2 regions of the Paenibacillus sp. FSL R7-0163 genome follow, and region 2 is predicted to be linked to the other one. Evidence: predicted binding sites of a transcription regulator. Region 2 holds the regulator's gene; the other holds the start of a gene.
What was found. The regulator CtsR, encoded in region 2, represses protease genes until heat stress. The targets are predictions, from matches to a motif close to ATGGTCAATAAAGGTCAAACA.
Positions count from the first base shown of each region.

Region 1: clpP (ATP-dependent Clp endopeptidase proteolytic subunit ClpP) is a predicted target of CtsR. The motif match lies at 5,852-5,872, and genes of this name have one in related genera.

Region 1 covers NZ_CP150224.1:5,979,445-5,990,539, forward strand. Annotated here, with positions in the region: gene gpmI (2,3-bisphosphoglycerate-independent phosphoglycerate mutase) at 1-1,167, opposite strand, end outside; gene tpiA (triose-phosphate isomerase) at 1,169-1,921, opposite strand; gene NST45_RS26185 (phosphoglycerate kinase) at 1,948-3,129, opposite strand; gene gap (type I glyceraldehyde-3-phosphate dehydrogenase) at 3,246-4,256, opposite strand; gene NST45_RS26195 (sugar-binding domain-containing protein) at 4,370-5,422, opposite strand; tRNA gene NST45_RS26200 (tRNA-Arg) at 5,691-5,765, shown strand; gene clpP (ATP-dependent Clp endopeptidase proteolytic subunit ClpP) at 5,959-6,555, shown strand; gene NST45_RS26210 (GDSL-type esterase/lipase family protein) at 6,645-7,283, opposite strand; gene NST45_RS26215 (DUF4163 domain-containing protein) at 7,395-8,498, opposite strand; gene NST45_RS26220 (SIMPL domain-containing protein) at 8,625-9,380, opposite strand; gene NST45_RS26225 (HPr family phosphocarrier protein) at 9,549-9,818, opposite strand; gene whiA (DNA-binding protein WhiA) at 9,916-10,845, opposite strand; gene NST45_RS26235 (YvcK family protein) at 10,891-11,095, opposite strand, start outside.
Region 2 covers NZ_CP150224.1:6,790,928-6,802,022, reverse strand. Annotated here, with positions in the region: gene radA (DNA repair protein RadA) at 1-178, opposite strand, end outside; gene clpC (ATP-dependent protease ATP-binding subunit ClpC) at 365-2,833, opposite strand; gene NST45_RS29750 (protein arginine kinase) at 2,869-3,933, opposite strand; gene NST45_RS29745 (UvrB/UvrC motif-containing protein) at 3,962-4,486, opposite strand; gene NST45_RS29740 (CtsR family transcriptional regulator) at 4,517-4,978, opposite strand; gene NST45_RS29735 (GNAT family N-acetyltransferase) at 5,273-6,445, opposite strand; rRNA gene rrf (5S ribosomal RNA) at 6,866-6,982, opposite strand; rRNA gene NST45_RS29725 (23S ribosomal RNA) at 7,112-10,037, opposite strand; rRNA gene NST45_RS29720 (16S ribosomal RNA) at 10,300-11,095, opposite strand, start outside.

The sequences.
Region 1 (11,095 bases), 810 kb from region 2:
TTCGATTTCCGCTACGCAGGCTGCAGCCACTTCGTATGCGCTCATCTCAGGTTGAAGATCATAGGTTGCCACTTTAGGAGAGTTGATTAAGATCCGGGTTTCACCAGGAAGCTCCTCGTCACGTCCACCGCTGAAGAAGAAGGTTACATGCGGATATTTTTCAGTTTCCGCGATGCGCAGTTGCTTCTTGTTTTGTTGAACAAGCACTTCACCCAATGTGTTATCCAGGTTCTTCGGTGAGTAGGCTACATAACCTTGTACCGTTTCGCTGAAAGTAGTTAGGCATACGAAGTGCAGGTTTTGCGGGAACAAAGGACCACGGTCGAAACCGCGGAAATCTTGATTCGTGAACACTTGTGACAATTGAATAGCACGGTCAGGACGGAAGTTGAGGAACACGACGGAATCGCCGCTCTCTACTGCCGTTACAGGTTTGCCTTCACTGTCTACAATTACACTAGGTTCAACGAATTCATCAAATACCGAGTTTTCATAAGATGAAGTGATGGCTTGCACAGCATCCGTGTATTTAGGACCTTCACCATAAACCATAGCACGGTAGGCTTTCTCTACACGTTCCCAACGTTTATCACGATCCATTGCGTAATAACGTCCGGACACCGTTGCAATTGTACCCACGCCAATCTCTTCGATTTTAGCTACTAGATCTTGGACAAACTTCTTCCCACTATCAGGAGCTACGTCACGGCCGTCCATAAAAGCATGGATATACACTTCATGCATATCTTCTTTTTTAGCCAGGTCAAGCATAGCAAACAGGTGGTTAATATGGCTATGTACCCCTCCGTCGGATACAAGCGCATATAGGTGAAGCTTTTTGCCAGTGTTCTTAGCATTTCTCACTGCACTAACCAGGGTTTCGTTATCGAAGAACTCGCCCTCGCGGATCGATTTATCGATACGAGTCAAATCCTGATAAACGATCCGGCCTGCACCAATATTCAAATGCCCTACTTCGGAGTTGCCCATTTGCCCTTCCGGAAGGCCTACAGCTTCACCGCAAGCAGTGAGTGTAGTGTTAGGATATTGTTTCAGGTAACGGTCATAGTTAGGTTTGTTGGCTTGAGCAACGGCATTACCTTCTGTCGTTCCACGCAAACCAAAACCATCCATGATGATCAAAGCTACGGGTTTTGGAGCTGACATCTTACTTCGCCCCCTCAACCAATTGAACGAAGGAATCCGGTTGTAAGCTGGCACCGCCAACAAGCGCACCATCGATGTCGCTTTGGCCCATGTACTCAGTTACATTCTCAGGCTTCACGCTGCCGCCGTATTGAATACGAACAGCTTCAGCTGTTGCTGCATCATACAGATCTTTTACAAGACTGCGGATGTAAGCAATAACTTCGTTAGCATCTTGGGAAGTGGAAGATTTACCTGTGCCAATAGCCCAGATAGGTTCGTATGCAATAACAACTTTTGCTGCTTGCTCGGCACTAAGACCTTGGAATGCAGCTTCAGTTTGTACTTTACATACTGCTTTAGTTTGATCAGCTTCACGCTCTTCGAGCTTTTCGCCAACACATACGATAGGAGTAATTCCGTGACGGAATGCAGCATGCATTTTCTTATTCACGATTTCATCCGTTTCGCCGAAATAAGCACGGCGCTCAGAGTGGCCAATGATAACATAGTCCACACCAAGATCACTTAGCATTACACCACTGATCTCGCCTGTGTAAGCACCGTTATCCTCAAAGTGTAGGTTTTGTGCACCAATCTTGATGTTAGTACCTTTTGCAGCTGCTACAAGTGCAGGCAGGTTAGTAAATGGAGCGCAGATTACAGTCTCAACGCCTTCGACTTCTGCTTTGCCTTTAATTTCAGCAATAAAGCTTTCTGCTTCAGGAACTGTTTTGAACATTTTCCAGTTACCTGCAATAATAGGTGTTCTCATGACTTATGTTGCCTCCTTCTTAGGTCTTACTTATCGTTCAGTGCTTCTACGCCAGGAAGCGCCTTGCCTTCCATGAACTCAAGGGATGCACCGCCACCAGTGGAGATATGATCCATTTGATCAGCCAGGTGGAATTTCTCTGCTGCTGCTGCGGAATCTCCGCCACCAATAACAGTATAACCTTCAGTAGTTGCACAAGCTTTTGCTACTGCAAGTGTACCTTCAGCGAATTTATCGATTTCGAATACGCCCATAGGTCCATTCCAGACAACCAGCTTGGAGTTCTTGATAATATCGGCATAAAGTTCACGAGTCTTAGGTCCGATATCAAGTCCTTCCCAACCTTCTGGGATTTCATTGTAATCAACGATCTTAGTGTTAGCGTCAGCACCGAATTTATCAGCAACAACAACATCAACAGGAAGCATGAAGTTTTTACCAAGTGCTTTTGCTTTTTCGATGAATCCAAGAGCAACGTCAAGTTTGTCGTTGTCTACTAGTGATTTACCGATTTCAAAGCCTTGTGCTTTAGTGAATGTATAAGACAATCCACCGCCGATCAGGACGTTATCAGCCAAAGACAACAAGTTATCAATAACATCAATCTTGTCTTTAACTTTCGAACCACCGATGATCGCAGTGAAAGGACGTTCTGGGTTAGAAAGAGCTTTACCAAGAACGGACAATTCTTTCTCCATCAAAAGACCGGATACAGCCGGTAGGAAATGAGCGATACCTTCTGTCGATGCATGTGCACGGTGAGCCGCGCCAAACGCATCATTAACAAACAAATCAGCCAGTTCAGCGAATTGTTTAGCCAGTTCAGGATCGTTTTTCTCTTCACCTGGGTAGAAGCGAACATTCTCAAGTACAAGTACGTCGCCTTCGCCTAGCTCAGCGATTTTTGCTTTTACAGCTTCGCCAATTGCTTCGTCAGCTTTAGCTACTGGTTTGCCAAGAAGCTCGGACAGACGTTCAGCAGCAGTAGTCAAACGCATGGAATCTACGAATTCGCCTTTAGGACGACCCATATGACTCGCAAGAATGATCTTTGCACCGTTCTCGATCAAATATTTAATGGTTGGAAGTGTTTCGCGAATACGAGTATCATCAGTAATTTTACCGTCTTCTACAGGTACGTTGAAATCCACGCGTACAAATACGCGCTTACCCTTTACTTCTACATCACGGACGCTTTTTTTGTTCATGATTAATTCCTCCACACCCAAAATTGTTTCTAGCAGGAAACAAGAAATACATTTAGAAAGAGCGGAAACAAGGAATTTCTGTTTCCGCTCTATAGATGTTGCTTATATCAAGTCAATTACTTAGCGATTTTAGCGAATTTCTCCAAAGTACGAACCAATTGTGCAGTGTAGGACATTTCATTGTCATACCAAGCAACAGTTTTAACCAGTTGTTTGTCGCCAACAGTCAATACTTTAGTTTGTGTAGCATCGAACAGGGATCCGAAAGTCATACCTTTGATGTCAGAAGATACGATTTCATCTTCAGTGTAACCATAAGTGTCTGGATCGGAAGCTGCTTTCATTGCTGCGTTGATTTCTTCAACAGTAACGCTCTTATCAAGAACAGTTACAAGCTCAGTCAGGGAACCAGTTGCAACTGGAACACGTTGAGCTGCACCATCCAATTTACCTTTAAGTTCTGGAATAACCAGACCGATTGCTTTAGCAGCACCAGTAGTGTTAGGAATGATGTTCTCAGCTGCTGCACGAGCGCGTCTGAAGTCACCTTTAGCATGTGGAGCATCCAAAGTGTTTTGGTCGCCAGTGTAAGCATGAATTGTAGTCATCAAGCCTTCAACGATACCGAACTTGTCGTTCAGTACTTTTGCCATTGGAGCTAGGCAGTTAGTTGTGCAAGATGCGCCGGAAATAACAGTCTCAGTACCATCAAGAATGTCATCGTTAACGTTGTAAACGACAGTTTTCATGTCGCCAGTAGCTGGAGCGGAGATAACTACTTTCTTAGCTCCACCTTTCAAGTGTTTTTCAGCTGCTTCTTTAGTTGTGAAGAAACCTGTGCACTCAAGTACGATATCAACGCCTAGGTCGCCCCATGGCAATTCTTCAGGGTTGCGGTTAGCAAGAACCTTAACTTCTTTACCATTGACTTTGAAGAAGCCATCATGCACTTCAACATCACCTTGGAATTTACCTTGAGTTGTATCATATTTAAGCAAATGAGCAAGCATCTTAGCGTCAGTCAAATCGTTGATTGCTACCACTTCGATACCTTCTACATTTTGAATACGGCGGAAAGCAAGGCGTCCAATACGTCCAAAACCGTTAATTCCAACTTTTACACTCATTGAATAGTTCCTCCTAGAATTCGTTTTATTTATTCAAAACAGACGGTGAGGTCTGTCATGACAACAATGTTAAGTATGATGCAAGAAGTATGTTATTGCCTGCAATCTAAAAACTACGAAGATAGCTGTAGTTGATTGTCAATTTCCTTGCCTATTTCTACTGCGGCAGCCTCGTCCGTGACGAGAATATTCTCCTGCCCGAAACGCAGCATGGCATGAATGGCTTTGGCCTTGGGTTTGCCTCCTGCAATACCGATGACTTTCTCTGTCCGAATAATATCTTCTAGACGTAGACCCATCGTAAGCATGGTATGGACAACCTGACCCTCTTCATTGAAATAATAGCCAAAAGATTCGGCCACTGCCCCTTCACCCTGGATTTCCGAGACTGTAGCCTCGTCCAGTTTGCGGCGGCGGGTCATTTCAATGGCATCCCCAATCCCATGTACAATAATACGCGAACTGCGGATGGTTTGTACAATCTCTCCAATATTAGAGTCAAGTGCCAGCGATTGGTATGCATCCCCACTAAGCAAATCAGGGACATGCAACAACCGGTAGTTGGCTCCAACCCGCTTTGCCATTGTTGAGGCAATCGTGTTGGCTTGAATCTCCATACTCTCTCCTAATCCTCCACGCGCCGGAACAAACCAAGCGTTCTTATAGGAAAGGGACAACGGTGGTGTCAGTTGATCAGCCATATCGGCAAGCGTCGATCCACCTGTGACGGCAACTGTATCATCTGGGCGAAGTATACTCAGCAGCGCTTTCGCACCCGCCCGGCCAAGCTCTCGTTTGGTGAACGGCGATGACTCACAATCACCCGGTACTACAATAACTTTATCCAGACCATACGTTGCTCGAATTTTCTCTTCCAGCTCATCCAGACCAAATAGGCTCTTAACAACCGGCTCTAGCAAATCAAGCAGTCTACGTCCAGCAGCGCTAATGCGCATGCCAACACTCTCGATCTCAATAAGCCCTTGCGATTTCAGAAGATCCGTCTCGGCACGCAGTACCCGCTCAGTCATATCTAGCGAAGCGGCTAGCGTTCTGCGCCCAATAATATCGGACAGCATGATCTGATGAAGAATCGTGTACCGTCTCTTAAGGGTTTCCATGAGATCAGGCAGAAGCTGCTTTTGGATATCTAATAAATTACGCATACTTTCACTCCTGCAACTTCGTCTTCCTCTATTCCCTTGTTCATGGTCTCAAAACGTCCCGGGTAAACTTTTTAAGTCCCACCCATATTCTAACCAAATATTGCTCGAAGCGCAAGTCTTCCGAGAGTAGAATTCTCAAGCGCTTGTCTTCTTATACATTAATAAGGTCAGAAAAAGATATAGCGCCCGATGCCTGTCCCTAGAGCGCTTGTCCAGTATTAATATTACATTGCAATTGTGTAAAAATTGTATTATAATCATTTTTGTTGCGCCCGTGGTCCAATGGATATGACGTAGGCCTCCGAAGCCTGAGATCCAAGTTCGATTCTTGGCGGGCGCGCCATTAATTTCATTTTTGCACATAATTTAGTAGTGCCTATACTACTACTTAACCAAAGAGCCGCTTGTCGGCTCTTTTTTTTGAATATAAGTTTGACTTTCTTTGACTTTTTGTTTGAATTTGTTTATCATGTGGGTAATACGGCAAGAGTAAAAATGAATACATTTAAAGAACCAATATCAAGGAGGTTTTCCACGTGAGTTATATTCCTATGGTAGTAGAACAGAGCAACCGCGGCGAGCGCGCTTATGACATCTATTCCCGCCTGCTGAAGGACCGCATCATTTTCCTTGGAACGGAGGTTAATGACGTGGTAGCCAATTCTATCATCGCACAAATGCTGTTCTTGGCTGCCGAAGATCCTGACAAGGACATTCACCTTTACGTGAATAGCCCAGGCGGTTCCATTACTGCAGGTATGGCTATTTTTGATACAATGCAGTACATTAAACCAGACGTTTCCACCATCTGTGTGGGTATGGCAGCTTCCATGGGAGCTTTCCTGCTAAACGCTGGCGCCAAAGGCAAACGCTTTGCACTGCCTAACAGCGAGATCATGATCCACCAGCCTCTGGGTGGTGCTCAAGGTCAAGCAACGGACATTGAAATCCGTGCCCGCCGCATCCTCAAATTGCGCGATAAGCTGAACCGTATTCTAGCAGAACGTACGGGTCAACCTCTAGAACGTATTGAGAAGGATACAGATCGCGACTACTTCATGACTGCTGCAGACGCGGCTGAATATGGTATCGTAGATAAAGTAATCGAGAAGACATTGCCTAGCGGTGTGTAAGCTATAAAGTAAAAATATAAAGAGGCTGTGCTCTAACCATAACGGATAGGGCACAGCCTCTTTATATTTTATAGAAGACCTAAATCCAATCAATTCAGCCCGCCATAACCTAGTGCATCCAGCTTCTCGGCAATTACGCGATAACCCCGGCCATTCGGATGCAAATGATCAATGGATAACAGCCCTCTCTCATTTCCTGCGAACTCACTGTAAATCGAAGCAAATCCACAGACTCGGCTGCTGTACTGTGCTGCGTATTGATTAAACTGTCTGACCCACTCTGTCGCACCAACCACCTGAGGATAGGGATTATATAATCCCACAATTCTAATGATAAAAGGTCTACGCGTCCTCGCCTTCAATTGTATAAGGATATTCATAATTGCAGAGAAATTTTGTTTGCATTCCTGAAGCGATCTGCGCAGTTCTGCGGATAAGTTCCCTTGCTGTCTTGCTGCTGATTTGGCCGCGTGAATCAAATCATTACCACCGATAGACACAGTGATGATATCGGCTTCTCGAACGGCCTCACGCATCATGGAATTTCCGCGCAGCCGCTGCTCCAGCTCTGAAGTAGTCATTCCGTTCACGCCTAAATTCGTAGAGGCTACAGTAGTCCGCAGTCTCCCTTCTGCCATTCTACGGTACACCGGAACAAAACCGTTACCTGGCAGAGCACCAAATCCAGTCGTCAAGGAATCGCCAATTGCAGTATATTGGTAGCCCATAGCTCTCCCCCGTTCATAAACTAGTTACTCCCTTTAGCATATGAACTAGAGACAACTCCGGTAAGGGGGAGATGCCTTGTGCTGACATTAGCGGAGACGAGGTATCTCCATTTATTTCATGCCAGCAAACGGGCTGCTGTCATCCGGCAAAAGCTCTTTGAAACTAAAGGTATACTCAGGGAAGCCTGCAGCATACGCTGTGTACTCATATAATTGGAAGAACAGAACAACCTTGTCATCCTTCAGATAGAAATATTTCTCCGTATTCAATCCGTTGAATCCTCCCAAATAACTATCCTCTGCCTTCAGCAGCTTGCTCAGCTTAGCATTCAGCTGTTTTTTGTAGTTTGGATTAGCTCCAAACAGGTCGCCCAACAATAGACGTTTACCATCTTTAAGCGAGAAGGTGAATGCCTCACGGTTAGTCATTCCATGAGCGCCGCCCGTATCGCTATACTGATGCATCACTATGCTGATCACACCATTCTGATTGTAGGTCACTACATAACCTGAATCATAGGTGTATTTGGGCTCTGCTCCATCTCGATCGGAGATATCCTGTTCTGCACCCGCCGCGAATTTCATAACACTTTCCTTCAAAGTATTATTAATAGCTTGTTGCGCACTGGAATTGCCCAATCCACTGATCTTCGGATAATCAAGCTGAATAAAAGCTTCTGCCCGATCTTTAGCATAAGTTTCCGTGGTTACCGTCAGCGCGTTCTGCGGTCTGTTCACCACATTCAGCTTACTGGCGGCCCGACTCCAATCTACCTTATAACCCATATAATCATTTAACAATCCTGATGGAACATAGAGGCGATTATTAATTAACTTCCCTTCATACTCTCGAATGAAATAGTTGTTCACCCACACAGAAGTACCGTAACTGGATAACATCAACTTCGCCTTGGCCGATCCTTTTCCAATCATGTACGCATTTTCCTTCTTATCATACGCAAGCGGTAATCCCAACACATCTCGCATAAAAGTTATGGGAATCCAGGCCTGTCCTTCCTTCAAAATACCTTCCTGTAACGAATTTATCCCGTTTGCCTTTAAAACGATACGCGAATCAATAGCTTTATTCTCCGTTTTACTAGCTGCTGCATAACCCGTTTCGCTGGGCAGCAGACCTCCACCAAACAATAAACCTGCCGACATCAGACCTATGCCCCATTTGCGTACTGTTTCTTTTGAAATAATATTCATCATCTTATTTTTCCTCTCCTTTCCAATTTATTAAACAGAATTGTAGAGAACTTACACAAAAAAAGAGGCGCCCCCCACTATTATTAGTGGAAGATCACCTCTCCTCTCTGCATTCACCTTGTTCTGATACTATTTCAATTCATACATTACGCTTAGCTGAGTTGTAACTTTAACTACTCCGGGTTGCACGGATGTGCTTGCACCAGCATCTGCTGCAGCCATATTCATTTTTAGATTCTGTTCAAAATAAACCGGAGTGATATCGCCATCATTTTGGCTGACCGTGATCACTTGACCCAAGCTGCGTTTAGCTGCCTTAGCAATAGCACCTGCTTTAACATCTGCATTCGCCATCGCTTTTTCAATCACCTGAGCTTCAAATGCAGAAGTATCTTCCACAGAAAAACGTGCATTTCCGATATTATTTGCCCCTGCCGCAGATGCAGCGTCCAGCAATTCACCAACCTTGGTCAGATCTCTATAAGACACTAACAGCGTATGATTGGCGTTGTACCCCTTCACTTGCTGTCCTTCTTTTTCGCTGTAACTATAATTGGGTTGCACATAAAACTGCGTGCTTTGAATATCTTTATCTGCAATTTTCCAAGTATTCTTTAGTAAAGTCATAATCTTCTGAATTTTAGCGGCATTGGTCTTCTGCGCTTCTTGCGCAGTTGTGGCCGTAGTATCCACACCGATGGTCAAGTATACGATATCCGGCTTGAGGGACAATTCGCCTTTACCTACTACACTAACGACATTTTTCTGCACTTCATCTGCGTAAGCCTTTGCAGGACCTTGGAAAACACCACTCATGCTGATCCCTCCAATTAACAAACTCCCTACGATCATCACTGAACCAATTTTCTTCAATAAACCTTTCATATTTGCCAGCCCCTTTCATTTCTTGTGATTTGTTATTATCCTCTAGACGAGTCATTTTGGTAAATGTTGCACGTCTCAATCTATTTTTTGGTATTAAAAAAAGCCCCGAAGGGCTTTTGGTCATGCGATAAATAAAGTCTTCCTAGCAGAAACGATGTTGTCTTCCTATTATTGGTTCTCAAGCTCTTCTTTGCTGACCAGACTTGTCAAAGCGTTTACAGCTTGATCGGCATCCGCACCGTCCGCGCTAATGTAAATCTCCGTGCCGGAACTGATAGCGAGGCTCATAATCCCCATAATACTTTTAGCATTTACTTTTTTATCATCTTTTTCCACGAAAATCTCCGACGAAAACTTGTTAGCTTCTTGCACAAACAATGCTGCCGGTCGGGCATGAAGCCCTGTCTTCAACCGAACAACTACCGGGTGCTTTGTCATGAAACGCTTACCCCCTAATTGAGTTCTCCCCAAAAGTTTCACATTAATTTTATATTATTATATCATTATAACGTAAACCACACTAGAAAAAAAGTAATTAGCCGCCTCGAACCTTGTCCGCCAGCTCATCAATCTTACGAAGCCGATGATTTACTCCCGACTTACTGACTGTACCTTTGAGCATTTCACCAACCTCCTTGAGGTTGATATCTGGATGCGCCATTCGAATTTCTGCTACTTCACGCAGTTTATCCGGCAAATTCTCCAATCCCATTTCTCGCTGCAACAGCTTGATATTCTCAATCTGCCGCACCGCAGCACTTATTGTTTTGTTGAGATTTGCGGTCTCGCAGTTCACGATCCGATTCACGGAATTACGCATATCGCGCATAATTCTTACATCCTCAAATTTGAACAACGCCTGATGCGCTCCAATCAAACTTAAGAATTCAATGATCTTCTCGCCTTCTTTAATATAAAGAATGAATCCTTTTTTACGTTCAATACAGCGTGCATTTAAGTGGAATTCCCCAGCCAGATCCACTAATGCTTTACAATGTTCCTCATACATCGAGGAAATCTCCAAATGGTAGGAGGAGCCTTCCGGATTATTAACCGATCCGCCAGCCAGAAAAGCACCGCGCAAATAAGCACGCTTGCAGCAGTTATTCCCAACAATCTCATCATCAATACCATCGGTAAAAATAAATCCTTCCGACACAATTCTAAGATCCTTTAGGATCTCTTGTACACGGTTTGGAATTCTGACGATATAGACGTTATTTTTCTTCAAACGCATTTTTTTACGCACGAGTAGCTCAATATGGACCTGGTAATATTTCTTAAGTAAAGAATATACCCGCCTTGCAATCGCGGCGTTCTCCGTCGAAATGTCGAGAATAACCTTTTTGCTTGAAAGCTGCACAGATCCATTCATACGGATAAGCGCTGACATTTCCGCCTTCTCGCAGCAGGGTTCACTCTCCACCATCGTCAGCTCTTTTTTGGTAAGGGCCGCAAAAGACAAGGGTCTCACCTCTTTCTTGATAAGTACTTCATTCTCATCTATAAGTTATACCCTAGGGTTTCTGTTTATCCAATCCTGCACAAGCTGATAAATGTGATGGCTAAGCTTATCGGTATCATGTCTCAAATAAGTTCGGAATAAAACCAGTTTATCGGCTATAACCTTGTATCCATTGCCATCCAGCGCTTCTTTATCAAGCTGCACCGGGCGCGCGCCCTTCTCGGCGTACTTCGTCTGGACCTGTTCCGGA
Region 2 (11,095 bases):
TCGACTGTGCCTTTTCTTTACTATGAAAAATAGGGGCATTCATTCCCTGTGTTTTGACTACGCTTTCCGTTTCCTCCACCATGGAGTTCCAAGCCTGGCACCCTGGGCATTTCCCGAACCATTTTGGCGATTCGTATCCACAGTCGGTGCAAAAAAATTTTGTTTTTGCTTTAGCCATTTGTTCTCCTTACGGTCCGAACTGTTTACAATTCGGATCATTTTCTTCTAATGAAAGTTTACCATTTCTACCCCTTTAACGAAAGGTCATTCGGTATTTGCATTAAATGTATATTTTAAATTGATCTATTTCCAATAAAAAAAGCTTCCGCTCCTCTATAAATAAGGAGCGAAAGCCATGTTTATTTTATTCGGATTCTACTTCTTTTTCAAGCGCTGGCGCTACTGGAGCGTCCACTTTAGTCACCACAAGCTCTCCGCCCACCTCATCAATATTGAGGGAATCACCCTTTTGGATATTTCCTCTCAACAATTCCTCAGAAAGGCGGTCCTCAATATGCTTCTGAATTGCCCGACGCAATGGACGCGCACCGAAGGCTGGGTCATAACCTTCTTTAGCCAAGAAGGCCTTCGCTGCATCCGTGAGTACGAAATCAACATCATATTCACGCAGGCGCTTGCGGAGCTCATCAGACATCAACGTAACGATCTCAGCGATATGTTTCTCATCGAGTGAGTGGAAGACGATGATTTCGTCGATCCGGTTCAAGAACTCTGGACGGAAGCTCTTCTTAAGCTCTTCCATAACCTTGCCCTTCATATTGCCGTATTCTGCTCCTGCATCTTGCACAGCCGTGAATCCAAGCGTCGAATTCTTCTTGATTGCCTGTGCGCCTACGTTAGAGGTCAGAATGATAAGTGTATTACGGAAGTCAACTACCCGGCCTTTAGAGTCGGTAAGACGACCATCTTCAAGCACTTGCAGCAAAATGTTGAATACTTCCGGATGCGCTTTTTCAATTTCATCAAGCAGTACTACAGAGTATGGTTTACGACGTACCTTCTCTGTTAATTGGCCGCCTTCTTCATAGCCGACATATCCAGGAGGGGCACCAACTAAACGGGACGTGGAGTGCTTCTCCATGTATTCCGACATATCAATACGAATGACCGCATTTTCATCGCCGAACATAGCTTCAGCAAGCGCACGTGCCAACTCAGTTTTACCTACACCCGTAGGACCGAGGAAGATAAACGAGCCCATTGGACGTTTCGGATCTTTAAGACCCGCACGCGCCCGGCGCAATGCCCGGCTGACAGCCTTAACAGCTTCGTCCTGACCAATCACTCGTTCATGCAGCAGAGCCTCCATGTTAAGCAGACGGTCGGTCTCTTCTTCCTTCAGCTTGCTTACAGGGATCCCCGTCCAGCTTGCTACAACCTGTGCGATATCTTCAGGAGTAACTTCAGAATCCGTGCGTCCTTGTTTTTCTTTCCACTGGTTCTTAGTCGTATCAAGCTCTTCACGGATTTTTTGCTCCGTATCACGCAGGGCAGCCGCTTTCTCAAACTCTTGGCTCTGAACAGCGGAATCCTTCTCCTTGCGGATATCATCCAAGCGCATTTCTAGTTCCTTCAGATTTGGCGGGATAGTGTAAGAGTGAAGCCTTACTTTAGACCCTGCTTCATCGATAAGGTCAATGGCTTTATCCGGCAGGAAACGATCCGGAATGTAACGATCAGACAGCTTTACAGCTTCCACGATAGCTTCATCCGTAATTTTCACACGGTGATGTGCTTCATAACGATCGCGAAGTCCAAATAGAATTTGTACCGCTTCTTCTGGAGATGGCTGATCCACCGTAATCGGTTGGAAACGGCGCTCCAAAGCTGCATCTTTTTCAATATATTTACGATATTCATCCAGCGTCGTCGCACCGATGCACTGAAGTTCTCCGCGGGCTAAAGCCGGCTTAAGAATGTTAGATGCATCAATAGCACCTTCTGCGCCACCAGCACCGATCAGCGTATGAAGCTCATCGATAAAGAGTACGATATTCCCCGCTTGGCGAATCTCATCCATGATTTTCTTGAGGCGGTCTTCAAACTCACCGCGATATTTAGTACCAGCCACTACAGAACCCATATCGAGCGTCATTACGCGTTTGTCGCGCAGTGTTTCTGGAATTTCATTATTAATGATCTTTTGGGCCAGGCCTTCAGCAATAGCTGTTTTACCAACCCCAGGTTCACCTATCAACACGGGGTTGTTCTTCGTCCGGCGGCTCAGTACCTGAATAACACGTTCAATTTCCTTGCTACGACCGATAACCGGATCCAGGTTGCCATCCTTGGCATAAGCCGTCAAATCGCGTGCTAGGCCGTCTAGAGTCGGTGTGCTGACATTAGCAGGTGTTCCGCTATGACTGGATGCAGCCTCGCTGCTTCCCAGAAGCTGAAGCACTTGCTGACGAGCTTTGTTCAAGCTGATGCCGAGGTTATTAAGCACACGAGCCGCGACACCTTCTCCTTCACGAATAAGTCCTAGCAGAATATGCTCAGTGCCGACATACGTATGTCCCAGCTTGCGGGCTTCGTCCATCGACAACTCGATTACTTTTTTGGCGCGAGGAGTATAAGCAATGTTCGTAGGTTGTTCTTGGCCTCTGCCAATCAGTGTCTCCACTTCGTCCTGGATTTTCTCAAGACCCAGACCCAAAGCGATTAATGCTTTAGCAGCAATGCCGTCTCCTTCACGAATAAGTCCTAGCAAAATATGTTCTGTGCCAATATTGTTGTGTCCTAAACGAACAGCTTCTTCCTGCGCTAGCGCTAGCACTTTTTGTGCGCGTTCCGTAAATCTTCCAAACATCATATCTCCTGCACCTCCATGAATAATAAATATCTATATTAATGTTGTGTTCCCAGTGTTTCTCGGAGCAGTTTCGCCCGATACATATCCCGTTCAGTAGCGTTCATCTCGTCACCGAACATTTTTTGCAGAAATCCTGGCTGTGTCTTAACGTTAAGCTCATTAAGCACGGAAATCGAAGGGCCTTCCAGTATGCCAAGGTCGACCCCAAGTCTCACATCAGACAGCCGTTGTGCGGATTCTTTAAGCTCCATTAGAGCTGCATAACACAAAATCCCATAAGATCTTTTCACTCGGTCTGTAATTCTTAAAGCGGAATCTACAAGCAGCCTTTCACGGGCATTTCGTTCATGCTCTATAATCTGGGTGACTACACTGTGAAGGTTCTCGATGATTTCACTTTCCGTTTGACCGAGAGTAATCTGATTGGAAATTTGAAAGATGTTCCCTACTGCTTCGCTGCCCTCACCATAAATTCCTCTTACAGTCAATCCCACTTGATTCACTGCTGACAATATGCGATTGATCTGTTGGGTCATTACTAGTGCTGGCAAATGCAGCATTACTGAGGCACGCAGCCCTGTACCCACATTGGTGGGACAACTGGTCAAGTATCCTCTTTTATCATCAAAAGCGTAATTAACAGCCGATTCGAAGATATCATCGATGGCTGTCGCACGTTCCCATGCTTCTCTTACCTGAAGACCCGGGAACAGACATTGGATCCGCAGATGGTCTTCTTCGTTAATCATGATGCTGACCGACTCATCTTCATTTAATATCACAGCTGCACCACGTGAATCATTAGCCAGATTAGGACTGATGAGATGTTTCTCGACCAATACCTTTTTGTCCAGTTCATTCACTTCAGCAAGCTTTATCAGTTGAAAAGATCCGGATTCGGCAGCAGTTTCCCCATGAAACACAGGGGCCAGCAGCTCTAATACTTCTTCCGATTGCTCTAAGGAAGCAAGCATAGGGAATGGAAGATGCTCTAAGTTACGTGCAATCCGCATACGGCTGCTAATTACAATCTCGGAGTGACTGCCTCCCGAGCGCATCCAATCACTAAGCGCTTGTTCAGTAAATCGGAGACTTGACATGTCATATCCCCCCTATATATCAAAGACTTTACTCTTGTGCCATTTCTTTTTCAAGTTGGCGAATTTGATCCCGCAGCTCTGCCGCAGTTTCGAATTCCTCCTGTGCGATACTTTGCTGTAATTCCAGCTTCAATTCATCAATTTGCCGTTTGAACACAATCTGTGCTCCAGCACGTTTGGGAATCTTGCCTACATGCGAAGTGCTGCCATGCACCCGTTTAAAGAGCGGGTCCAGTGCACTGTTAAAATATTTATAACAGGAGCTGCAGCCAAAACGACCCAATTTGCTAAACTGCGAGTACGTCATCCCACAATTCTCACATTGCAGACTCTGCGTAGTCTTCGTAGCAGCCGTCTTTTCCTTACCGGCCCCTTCAAGATCAAGCAGACCGGACAGCAAGCTGTGAATGGAGAATCCTCCAGCAGTTCCCGGGATCAGTTCACCCTTCTCCCGCGCACAGCTCTCGCAGATATGAAATTCTGTCTTCTCTCCATTCACGATCTTGGTGAAATGGAGTGTTGCTGGCTTGACGCCACATTCCTGACATTGCATAAGCGAAAGCCCCTCCCTTATGATTGACAATTATTTGCCTAACAAAGAGATTAACATCGCCTTCATAATCTTGGCCCGAATCTCATCCCGATATGGAATCTTAACCGTTAGGCAATCCCGAGAAACAGCAGCGCGCATAAGACACGCCTCACGCTTGCTTAGAAAACCAGCTTCCTCCAGTTGATAAATCAACCCTTCGGCAGCGTTCTGATCTATCCCGCCACCTATAGTATGGTTTAAATGGGCATGCAGTGCCACGTTGGGCGGCAATTCAAAACGTTGAATACGAATATATCCCCCGCCACCACGCTTACTTTCCACCACATAGCCTTTTTCCAGTGTAAAGCGTGTACTAATAACATAATTGATCTGTGACGGTACGCATGAGAACTGGTCCGCCAGGTCATTTCGCTGGATTTCCACCGTACCTTCGGGACTTTCATGCAAAATATTCTTCAGATATTGTTCAATAATATCAGAGATATTGCGCATCACTCATCCTCCAGTGCTCTTTAAAGCTTCATAATATCGGTTGCGGCCCGCATCCTTAATGACATTCATTAGTGAACTTCATTCATATAAGTCTGAAGAAAACTTCACGAATTCAGAGGATCGCACTGTATGTCATCAGGTGCGTTGACTTTGACTTTCTTTGACTTTTTAATATTATAACATATTCTGTGCTAATTCCAAGAGGATTCTCTTATTTTTCACTTTTTTCAGCGAATGTATTCGGAAATAAAGAACTCTCCCAGCATCTTTCGAAGGGGAGAGCCTAATTATTTTCTAAAAATGATCAAAAAGTGCGGTTTCAGCTTGCGGTATGATTTCTTCGAGCCATTCCAGAGCCGTCGGACTACCAGTCACAAGTCCATAACGAGCCAGCTCTGCAGGGCGTTTATATCCAAACATTAGAATCGTCAGCGTGCCAATATCACAGCTTAAGTCAGCTGCATCCCGTTCACCCTCTATACGCAAGAAAGCTGCTGCTCCCTCTTCGGAGACCGTCCATTCCCACAACCCGTCATTCCATGGTGCATATTTATCTTCAATATAAATAACCTGTTTCTTCTGACTGCTGTGACGCTTAAAAGAATAACTCTCCACAAATACTTTAGCATTCACAATACGCGCCATAAAATAAGGATAGTTCTCCTGCTCTATACGCGGATCAGGCAGCAAAAAGGGTAACATATCATCGGATGGCACCAGTTTTAGCGATGCACCGGTCACCATTGAATCGTGATTCGCAAGAAATGTCCACAGCCCCTGCCGGGCCTGTTCGTTCAAAAACACAAATTCATCAATGACCAGTTCTCTATTTTCTATCTTATATAATACGTATCCTTCAGGTTCCCCAAGCTGTGAATAAAATACCGCAGTCTGACCTTCATCATCCAGAACAGAGTTCTCCCACCAGTCCAAATCACGCTTAAGTGTTCCGTTATATCTAACTGCAAAACGATTGTATAAGTTGTCCAATACTACGATATCTTTAACACCGCGTCTTACCTTGCCCTCAACTTCAACCTTCTTGGGAAACTTGGCAACAGGAATGGAGTATTTCTTATATTCACAATAAACTTCCCAACCAAATTTGCGATAAAAGGGGATCAAGAACGGATGCAGAAAAGATAATGTCTGCCCCGCCTCATTCATCGTTTGCAGCGTATGCGCTAGGAGCTTTGCCACATGACCCTGTCTGCGATTCTCCGGCCATGTCGCTACCCCAGCGAGCCCTCCCATAGGTACTAATCTACCTTGTATGTACACTTGGAATGGAAGAAGAGTAAGTTTGGCTTCCAAAGTACCTTCTTCAAAAGCACCCCATACGCGTTCTGCTTTAAATCTTTCCTTAGCATTAGCCCTTTTCTCACTAGGCAGCTTGTATTGAAAAGCATATTCAGATAAATCCATGCTTAGATCAAACTCTTCTGAGTGCAACTGTCTGATATCCACAAAACTCACCTCACCATTTATGAATTTACTTTTATGGTTAGTATAACAAGAGAGTGTATTGTGTGCGAATTATAAGGATATTTTTCGAACTTTTTTTAGTTATCCACAGCTTTAAGGAGTTTCAAAAATAGTCTTGTAATCTTGTCCTATTCAAGTTAAAATAATTATCCACTTATCAATCCCTCTATCCACATAAATCTGACTATATCCACAGCAACCCGTGTATTACTTAGGTTTTCTGTTGACAGATCTACATAAATATGTACTTAATCCACACCATTCGGTGATTTTTTGCCTTTTAATTATCTATCCACATGTGCGTAAGTTTTCTGCAAATTCCAATGAATTATCCACAAGTTTTCCACAATCTATAATAGACGCAAAAAAGCCACTGTCGATTACTCAACAGTGGTCTTGTGTGCTTGGCAACGTCCTACTCTCCCAGGACCCTTCGGTCCAAGTACCATCGGCGCTGGAGGGCTTAACGGTCGTGTTCGGGATGGGTACGCGTGGAACCCCTCCGCTATCGCCACCAAACATGCGTCTGTGAAACAGACGCTGCCGCGTGAAATTCGGTTCATCACCAGAAGTGAGAATGAATTTCTAAGCGTGTTACAGGCTTAATCGCCTGAAAACTGAATCCGAAACGAATCTGCATTCTAAGTATAGGATAAGCCCTCGACCGATTAGTATTGGTCAGCTCCATGCATTGCTGCACTTCCACCTCCAACCTATCTACCTCGTCGTCTTCAAGGGGTCTTACTAATTGGGAAATCTCATCTTGAGGGGGGCTTCACGCTTAGATGCTTTCAGCGCTTATCCCGTCCGTACGTAGCTACCCAGCCATGCTCCTGGCGGAACAACTGGTGCACCAGCGGTACGTCCATCCCGGTCCTCTCGTACTAAGGACAGCTCCTCTCAAATTTCCTGCGCCCACGACAGATAGGGACCGAACTGTCTCACGACGTTCTGAACCCAGCTCGCGTACCGCTTTAATGGGCGAACAGCCCAACCCTTGGGACCTACTTCAGCCCCAGGATGCGATGAGCCGACATCGAGGTGCCAAACCTCCCCGTCGATGTGGACTCTTGGGGGAGATAAGCCTGTTATCCCCAGGGTAGCTTTTATCCGTTGAGCGATGGCCCTTCCATGCGGTACCACCGGATCACTAAGTCCGACTTTCGTCCCTGCTCGACTTGTAGGTCTCGCAGTCAAGCTCCCTTATGCCTTTGCACTCTGCGAATGATTTCCAACCATTCTGAGGGAACCTTGGAACGCCTCCGTTACTCTTTAGGAGGCGACCGCCCCAGTCAAACTGCCCGCCTGACACGGTCCCCGTACCCGGTAAGGGTACTAGGTTAGAACCTAGATACGATCAGGGTGGTATCCCAACGGCGCCTCCACCGAAGCTTGCGCTCCGATTTCTACGGCTCCCACCTATCCTGTACAGATCGTACCCAAATTCAATATCAAGCTGCAGTAAAGCTCCATGGGGTCTTTCCGTCTTGTCGCGGGTAACCTGCATCTTCACAGGTATTAAAATTTCACCGGATCTCTCGTTGAGACAGCGCCCAAGTCGTTACGCCATTCGTGCGGGTCAGAATTTACCTGACAAGGAATTTCGCTACCTTAGGACCGTTATAGTTACGGCCGCCGTTTACTGGGGCTTCGGTTCATAGCTTCGGGTTACCCCTAACCACTCCCCTTAACCTTCCAGCACCGGGCAGGCGTCAGCCCGTATACTTCGCCTTGCGGCTTCGCACAGACCTGTGTTTTTGCTAAACAGTCGCTTGGGCCTTTTCACTGCGGCCCCCTCGTGCTATTCACACTACCGGGGCACCCCTTCTCCCGAAGTTACGGGGTCATTTTGCCGAGTTCCTTAACGAGAGTTCTTCCGCGCGCCTTAGAATTCTCTTCTCGCCTACCTGTGTCGGTTTGCGGTACGGGCACCTTCTCCTGGCTAGAGGCTTTTCTTGGCAGTGTGAGATCATGACCTTCGCTACTATAATTTTCGCTCCCCATCACAGCCCAGCCTTATCGATGTGCGGATTTGCCTACACATCAGCCTCACTGCTTAGACGGACATCCATCAGTCCGCGTCACTACCCTCCTGCGTCACCCCATCGCTCATAGCGGATTACGGTGGTACAGTAATTTCAAACTGTTGTCCTTCGACTACGCCTTTCGGCCTCGCCTTAGGTCCCGACTTACCCTGAGCGGACGAGCCTTCCTCAGGAAACCTTGGGCTTTCGGCGGATCAGATTCTCACTGATCTTTTCGTTACTCATACCGGCATTCTCACTTGTGTAGTGTCCAGCGCTCTTTTCAGTACACCTTCAACCCCTACACAACGCTCCCCTACCCCAGATACATAGTATCTAGCCATAGCTTCGGTGGTGTGTTTAGCCCCGTTACATTTTCGGCGCAGAGTCACTCGACCAGTGAGCTATTACGCACTCTTTCAATGGTGGCTGCTTCTAAGCCAACATCCTGGTTGTCTGTGCAACTCCACATCCTTTCCCACTTAACACACACTTGGGGACCTTAGCTGATGGTCTGGGCTGTTTCCCTTTTGACAATGGATCTTAGCACTCACTGTCTGACTCCCGGCAATAAGTATATGGCATTCGGAGTTTGACTGAGCTTGGTAATCCTTGCGGACCCCGCACCCAATCAGTGCTCTACCTCCACTACTCTTATACCGAGGCTAGCCCTAAAGCTATTTCGGGGAGAACCAGCTATCTCCGAGTTCGATTGGAATTTCTCCGCTACCCCCACCTCATCCCCGCACTTTTCAACGTACGTGGGTTCGGGCCTCCAGTGCGTGTTACCGCACCTTCACCCTGGACAGGGGTAGATCACACGGTTTCGGGTCTACGTCCACATACTAAGTCGCCCTATTCAGACTCGCTTTCGCTGCGGCTCCACCTTCTCGGCTTAACCTTGCATGTTAAACGTAACTCGCCGGTTCATTCTACAAAAGGCACGCCATCACCCATAGATCGGGCTCTGACTTTTTGTAAGCACACGGTTTCAGGTTCTATTTCACTCCCCTTCCGGGGTGCTTTTCACCTTTCCCTCACGGTACTGTTTCACTATCGGTCGCCAGGTAGTATTTAGCCTTAGCAGATGGTCCTGCTGGATTCATACGGGGTTTCACGTGCCCCGCACTACTCGGGATCCGTCTCGGAGAGAATACAGTTTAGGTTACAGGGCTTTTACCTCTATCGCGGGCCTTTCCAGACCTCTTCACCTACCATATTCCTTTGTAACTCCATGTGAGACGTCCCACAACCCCTAAGAGCAAGCTCTTAGGTTTAGGCTGTTCCGCGTTCGCTCGCCGCTACTGACGGAATCACTATTGTTTTCTCTTCCTCAGGGTACTTAGATGTTTCAGTTCCCCTGGTCTGCCTCTACATTTCCTATGTATTCAGAAATGAGTAACTGCGAATTACCACAGCTGGGTTTCCCCATTCGGACACCCCCGGATCAAAGCTTGCTTACAGCTCCCCGAGGCAGTTTCGTTGTTCGCCACGTCCTTCGTCGGCTCCTGGCGCCTAGGCATCCTCCGTGTGCTCTTATTAGCTTAACCTCGATTTTTCCGTAGGAAAATATCATACGATGATATTCTCTTTGGAATCATCTCACTAATAACATTTACTTGTTTACACAAGTTGCTAAAAGATGTTCTAAAACGCAAATTCGTTTCGGTATCCAGTTTTCAAGGATCAAGTCTTACTTGAGAGCTTAAACTCTCAAAACTGAGCAACGAGTGAGTAACAGGCCTAAACCTGAGTTTTGGAAGCTGAGCTTCCGATTTGAATGTTCTCATTGCAGAGAACGATTCTCCATAGAAAGGAGGTGATCCAGCCGCACCTTCCGATACGGCTACCTTGTTACGACTTCACCCCAATCATCTACCCCACCTTCGGCGGCTGGCTCCCTTGCGGGTTACCCCACCGACTTCGGGTGTTGTAAACTCTCGTGGTGTGACGGGCGGTGTGTACAAGACCCGGGAACGTATTCACCGCGGCATGCTGATCCGCGATTACTAGCAATTCCGACTTCATGCAGGCGAGTTGCAGCCTGCAATCCGAACTGAGACCGGCTTTGATGGGATTGGCTCCACCTCGCGGCTTCGCTTCCCGTTGTACCGGCCATTGTAGTACGTGTGTAGCCCAGGTCATAAGGGGCATGATGATTTGACGTCATCCCCACCTTCCTCCGGTTTGTCACCGGCAGTCACTCTAGAGTGCCCAGCATTACCTGCTGGCAACTAAAGTTAAGGGTTGCGCTCGTTGCGGGACTTAACCCAACATCTCACGACACGAGCTGACGACAACCATGCACCACCTGTCTCCTCTGTCCCGAAGGCCGCTGCTATCTCTAGCAGATTCAGAGGGATGTCAAGACCTGGTAAGGTTCTTCGCGTTGCTTCGAATTAAACCACATACTCCACTGCTTGTGCGGGTCCCCGTCAATTCCTTTGAGTTTCAGTCTTGCGACCGTACTCCCCAGGCGGAGTGCTTACTGTGTTAACTTCGGCACCAAGGGTATCGAAACCCCTAACACCTAGCACTCATCGTTTACGGCGTGGACTACCAGGGTATCTAATCCTGTTTGCTCCCCACGCTTTCGCGCCTCAGCGTC